2 linked regions of the Nonomuraea africana genome follow. The protein of the gene in region 2 binds, or shares a complex with, the protein of the main gene of each other region. Links are inferred from orthologs where the notes say so. Each region holds a gene or a part of one and is shown on either strand. Other genes may lie near its edges.

Region 1 (2,948 bases), 7.7 Mb from region 2 along the record:
GCCGCCACCCGCATCAGGACCTACGAGGTCCAGTTCGTCCCCGGCCTGCTGCAGACCAAGGAGTACGCCAAGGCGGTCATCACGGCGGGATCGGCGGGAGTCAGCCCCGACGAGATCGCCCGCAGGGTGGACCTGCGCCTGGAACGCCAGCGGGTGCTCGACCGTCCCGCTGGACCGGTCCTTTGGGCGGTGATCGACGAGGCCGCGCTGCGCCGCCCCATCGGCGGGGCCGAGGTGATGAAGGCCCAGCTGGAGCACCTGATCGACCTCATGCGCCAGTCCAACATCACGATCCAGGTCATGCCCTTCGACTTCGGCGGGCACAGCGCCGAGGGTGGCGCGTTCAGCATCCTGCGCTTCCCCGACCAGGACCTGCCCGACGTCGTCTACGTCGAGCAATTGGCCAGCGCCCTCTACCTCGACAAGCGCGAGGACGTGGACCGCTACACCGAGGTCATGGAGCGCCTTTGCGCGGTCAGCACCACCCCTGACGAGACGGTCAGCCTGCTCAGCAAGATCAGGGACGAGATCTGAACCTCTCTTCGTCGTGCTTGGGTGCACATCTGCCCTAGACTGGCGTGCGGCGTTGGACATTCGCCGGTGCGAGCATGCCCAACACCGATCATGTGGGCGCGGCGCGTGAGCCGCAGAGATTTTGGACGCGCCCGCGAACACTCAAAGCTTGATCAAGGAGACCACCCCGTGAAGACCGCTGTCGAGGAGCTCAGCCCGACCCGGGTGAAGCTCACCGTCGAAGTGCCGTTCGACGAGCTTGGCCCGAGCATGCAGGCGGCGTACAAGAAGGTCGCGTCGCAGGTGCGCGTCCCCGGCTTCCGCCCCGGCAAGGTCCCGGCCCGCATCATCGAGCAGCGCTTCGGCCGCGCGGTGGTGCTGGAGGAGACCCTCAACGACGCGGTGCCGAAGCTGTACAGCCAGGCCGTCGACGAGGTCGACGTCTTCCCTGTCAGCCAGCCCGACATCGAGGTCACGAAGATCGAGGACGGTGAGCAGATCGAGTTCACCGCCGAGGTCGACATCAGGCCCAACTTCGAGGTGCCCGACTTCTCGGGCATCGAGGTGACCGTCCCGACCGCCGAGGTCACCGACGACGACATCAACGCCCAGCTCGACGCGCTGCGCCAGCGCTTCGCCACGCTGACCGGTGTCGAGCGCCCCGCCACCACCGGCGACTTCGTCGTCATGGACCTGCGCGCCGAGATCGACGGCGTCAACCTCGAGGAGCAGCAGGCCAACGAGGTGTCCTACGAGGTCGGCGCAGGCTCTGTGCTCCAGGGCCTCGACGCCGCTCTCGAGGGCATGTCCGCGGGCGAGGAGAAGACCTTCCGCACCGAGCTCGTCGGTGGTGAGAACGCCGGCGAGGAGGCCGACGTCATCATCACCGTCAAGTCGGTCAAGGAGAAGGTCCTGCCCGAGCTCGACGACGAGTTCGCCCAGCTGGCGAGCGAGTTCGACACGCTCGAGGAGCTCAAGGACAGCATCCGCGAGCAGGCCCGCCGCAACAAGCTGGTCGACCAGGTCGTGCAGTCCCGTGAGAAGGCCCTCGACACACTCCTGGAGCAGATCGAGATCCCGATCCCGGAGAGCGCGCTCAAGGCCGAGCTCGACGCCCGGAAGCACAACCTCGACCACCAGGTGGCCGAGAGCGGCCTGAGCCGCGACGCCTTCTTCCGCCTCTACCAGACGACCGAGGAGGAGCGGCTCGCCGAGTTCGAGGCCAGCTCCGTCAAGGCCATCAAGAGCGGCTTCGTCCTCGACAAGATCGTCAAGGCCGAAGAGCTGGGCGTCAACGAGCAGGAGCTGACCAACTTCGTGGTCCGCCGCGCCATGCAGATGGGCGTCGCGCCCAACACGCTGGCCCAGCACCTGGCCGACAACGACCAGCTCACGCTGGCCATGGTCGAGATCGTCCGCGACAAGGCCAAGACCGTCGTCGGCGACGCCGCCAAGGTCGTCGACGAGGCCGGCAACGAGGTCGACCTCAAGGCCATCTACACCGAGATCAACAGTGCGGAGGGTGGCGAAGAGGCCGCCACCGAGGAGTAGGTCCCAGCTATGCGCCGCGAACCCCCGTCCTGCGCGCAGGACGGGGGTTCGTCGTCTCCGGCCGCGAGCGGGCTCGACACGGGCGCGGGCGGGGCTTGACGGAGCCCGTGCGCGCCGCCGGCGGCTGTTGACCGCCACCTGCGCCGACAGCGAACAGCCCGGGGACCGGGCATGACCTGTGGGCCGTGCGCGTTAAGGTCACAAGCAAAGCCCATCGATTACGACGCATCGGAAGGTGACGCTGTGACCAGCCCGCCGACCTTCTATCAGCCCGAGTCGCGAGGCCGTGAGAACGGCTCAGCCTTCCGGCTTGAGGACCAGCTTTACCAGCGTCTGCTGCGCGAGCGCATCATCGTGCTCGGCACGGACGTCAATGACGAGATCGCGAACCGCATCTGCGCCGAATTGCTGCTGCTGGCCGCCGACGATTCCGAACGTGACATCTACCTGTACATCAACTCGCCCGGCGGGTCCGTGACCGCGGGCATGGCGATTTACGACATGATGGAATACGTGCCGAACAACGTGGCCACGGTCGCGATGGGTCTGGCGGCGTCCATGGGGCAGTTCCTGCTCTGCGCCGGCGCGCCGGGCAAGCGCTACGCGCTGCCCCACGCGCGTATCATGATGCACCAGCCCTCGGGTGGCATTGGCGGCACCGCCGCCGACATCGCCATCCAGGCGGAGCAGATGCTCTACGTGAAGAAGACGCTCGCCGAGCGGATCGCCTTCCACACCGGTCAGCAGCTCGAGCAGATCGAGGCCGACTCAGACCGCGACCGCTGGTTCACCGCCGATGAGGCCAAGGACTACGGCTTCATCGACCATGTCGTGCGCAGTGCGCGCCAGGTGTCCTCTCAGGGCGCCGTTTCCTAAGGGGGAGC
Region 2 (3,048 bases):
GATGGCGGTGCCGAGCTTCTCCTGGTCGCCCTTGGTCTTGGGCTCGATCGCGACGTTGATGACCGGAGCCGGGAACGTCATCGACTCGAGCACGACCTGGTTCGACGGGTCGGAGAGCGTGTCACCCGTGGTGGTGTCCTTCAGACCCATCACGGCGACGATCTGACCAGCGTGCGCGGACGGGCGCTCCTCGCGCTTGTTCGCGTGCATCTGGTAGATCTTGCCGATCCGCTCCTTCTTGCCCTTCACCGAGTTGATGACCCCGGTGCCGGTCTCGAGCGTGCCCGAGTAGATGCGGATGTAGGTGAGACGACCCAGGTGCTGGTCACTCATGATCTTGAAGGCCAGCGCGGAGAAGGGCTCGCTGACGTCCGCGTGACGCTCGACGACCTCGTCCTCCTTGCCGACCGCGTGCCCCTTGAAGGCGGGGATGTCGGTCGGCGCGGGCAGGTAGGCCACGATCGCGTCGAGCAGGGGCTGAACGCCCTTGTTCTTGAACGCGGTGCCGGTGAGAACCGGGTTGATGGCGCTGGCCAGCGTGGCGCGGCGAATGGCCGCGACCAGCTGCTCCTCGGTGGGCTCAGTGCCCTCGAGGAAGAGCTCCATCAGCTCGTCGTCGTTCTCCGAGACGGTCTCGACCAGCTTCTCGCGCCACTCACGAGCCGCGTCGGCGTACTCGGCCGGGATGTCGACGGTGTCGTACATCTCGCCCTTGGCAGCCTCTTCGCTCCAGAGCAGACCCTTCATCTTCACCAGGTCGATGACGCCCTTGAAACCGGACTCGACGCCCCAGGGAAGCTGGATGACAGCCGGCGTCGCCGCCAGACGGCTGATCATCATGTCGACGCAACGGTGGAACTCCGCGCCGACGCGGTCCATCTTGTTCACGAAGCAGATGCGCGGCACGCCATAGCGGTCAGCCTGGCGCCACACCGTCTCCGACTGCGGCTCGACACCCGCGACACCGTCGAACACGGCGACGGCGCCGTCGAGGACGCGGAGCGAGCGCTCCACCTCGATGGTGAAGTCGACGTGACCGGGAGTGTCGATGATGTTGATGGTGTGGTCGAGCCACTCACAGGTCGTCGCGGCAGACGTGATCGTGATGCCGCGCTCCTGCTCCTGCTCCATCCAGTCCATGGTGGCAGCGCCCTCGTGGACTTCACCGATCTTGTAGTTGATGCCGGTGTAGAACAGGATGCGCTCGGTCGTCGTGGTCTTGCCCGCGTCGATGTGGGCCATGATCCCGATGTTGCGGATCTTGGCCAGGTCAAGAGCGGTCGTGGTGGCCACTTCTCTCGCGTCCTCGTCGTCTCGTCGAACCCGCTGTTACCAGCGGTAGTGGGCGAAGGCCTTGTTGGACTCGGCCATCTTGTGGGTGTCCTCGCGCTTCTTGACACTCGCCCCGAGGCCGTTGCTGGCGTCGAGGAGCTCGTTCATGAGGCGCTCGGTCATGGTCTTCTCGCGGCGGGCGCGGGAGTACTGCACCAGCCAACGCAGGGCCAGGGTGGTGCTGCGCGCGGCGCGCACCTCGACCGGGACCTGGTAGGTCGCGCCACCGACACGGCGGCTGCGGACCTCGAGGGTGGGCTTGACGTTGTCGAGGGCGCGCTTCAGCGTGACGACCGGGTCGTTGCCGGTCTTGTCCTTGCAGCCCTCGAGCGCCCCGTAGACGATCGACTGCGCGATGGAGCGCTTGCCGTCAAGGAGCACCTTGTTGATCAGAGCGGTCACCAGCGGCGAGCTGTAAACCGGGTCAGACATGAGCTGACGACGGCCAGGAGAACCCTTGCGAGGCATGGTTACTTCTCCCTCTTCGTGCCGTAGCGGCTGCGGGCCTGCTTGCGGTTACGGACGCCCTGCGTGTCGAGGGAGCCACGGATGATCTTGTAGCGAACACCCGGCAGGTCCTTCACACGACCGCCACGCACGAGCACGATGGAGTGCTCCTGCAGGTTGTGGCCCACACCGGGGATGTAAGCCGTGACTTCGATGCCGTTGGTGAGCCGCACACGGGCCACCTTGCGCAGAGCCGAGTTGGGCTTCTTGGGCGTCGTCGTGTAGACGCGCTGGCAAGTGCCGCGGCGCTGCGGGCTCCCCTTGAGGGCAGGAGTCTTGGTCTTGGTGACCTTGTCCTGCCGGCCCTTGCGGACCAACTGCTGAATAGTGGGCACTGCCACTCCGTTCGTGCCTTGGCCGGTAATACGTCAGGTCGTGCATTTCGCAGGTACTGCCGGTGTCATGACCTGCTGATTTTCCTCTTGCGCCGACCCACGCGGTCGGGCGTGTCGCGCTCTGTCGAGCCACCACCCGGCGCAATCGAACGCTGGAGAGAGACCATGCCGCGCAGCCTGTCGGAGCGCATGCATGAGGGCCCATGAACCCACGGGCACGAAGGGTAAGACTACCCAGCCCAGCGCAGCACGTCAAAACGACTGCGACCGGTCGCTGTCGGTGCGACCGTACATTCGTGCCGTGGCCTTATCAGACCCTGGTCCAGCTTACCCGCATCTCCCTAGTTGTCTGGCCCTTCTCCGTCACGCGTTTCCCCGCATCCTCTTTGCCAGAATTCACCCACCCGACACCCGACACTCAACGCCTCACCCCGCCCGACACTCTGACCGTGTGCACGGCTCGACGCCCTGACCGTGTGCACGGCTCGACGCCCTGACCGTGTGCACGGCTCGGCGCCCTGACCGTGTGCATGGCTCGGCGCTCAACGACTCGCTCTCTCGTCGGTGTCCTGGGGGCGTGCGTGTGATCGCGGCCCTTCGGCGGCCGGGGGTGGGTGCGCCGTAACGGACCCCAGCCCGCGCGCCCGGTGACGCGTATCCCTGGACAGACCCCGGCCACGCGCCGAGGGTGGCGGCAGGCTGAGCTTGCCGTACAGGCCCGGCACGACGGAACCAACGCGGAACCCCAGAGGGCCCGGCACGACGGAACCAACGCGGACGCCCGGGGGCACGCCTCTCGGAAAGCCGGCACGGACGCCGGGGGCTTTGTCTCTAAGGCGTGGGCGGGAAAAGGGGAACGCCCCGCGCCTTGCCG

The links.
Region 1: the proteins of rpsG (region 2) and tig are in contact, whole or in part, in a crystal structure (PDB 3GTY), measured with the Thermotoga maritima proteins. The link is inferred for Nonomuraea africana from one-to-one orthologs. Residues at the interface, in WP_004081843.1 of Thermotoga maritima: Lys34, Lys52, Lys55, Glu59, Arg62, Gln63, Glu66, Asn67, Lys69, Val71, Arg95, Ala109, Lys110, Lys111, Gly112, Arg113, Pro114, Glu117, Glu121, Ile124, Ala125, Tyr127, Asn128, Asn129, Thr130, Gly131, Lys135, Asp139, Arg142, Met143; in WP_004081061.1 of Thermotoga maritima: Glu122, Val124, Val129, Leu130, Tyr133, Glu188, Gly259, Ile262, Tyr263, Glu266, Ser270, Glu273, Gln274, Glu277, Arg308, Gln311, Ile312, Ser315, Tyr316, Glu325, Arg329, Arg336, Leu363, Phe366, Trp367, Arg373, Leu377, Arg381, Leu384, Glu387.

What each region holds. Positions count from the first base shown.
Region 1 is NZ_JADBEF010000001.1:663,817-666,764, forward strand. The notes cover bases 1-2,883. They hold tig (trigger factor), read left to right. Parts: upstream 1-702; coding sequence 703-2,064; downstream 2,065-2,883. Other genes in these bases: H4W81_RS03020 (helix-turn-helix domain-containing protein), read left to right, coding at 1-534; H4W81_RS03030 (ClpP family protease), read left to right, coding at 2,308-2,883. In the rest of the region: more of H4W81_RS03030, read left to right, coding at 2,884-2,940. UniProt on the Bacillus subtilis protein: Involved in protein export. Acts as a chaperone by maintaining the newly synthesized protein in an open conformation. Functions as a peptidyl-prolyl cis-trans isomerase.
Region 2 is NZ_JADBEF010000001.1:8,395,346-8,398,393, reverse strand. What follows is about bases 66-3,048. They hold rpsG (30S ribosomal protein S7), read right to left. Parts: upstream 1,801-3,048; coding sequence 1,330-1,800; downstream 66-1,329. Other genes in these bases: rpsL (30S ribosomal protein S12), read right to left, coding at 1,803-2,174; fusA (elongation factor G), read right to left, coding at 66-1,242. Also shown: more of fusA, read right to left, coding at 1-65.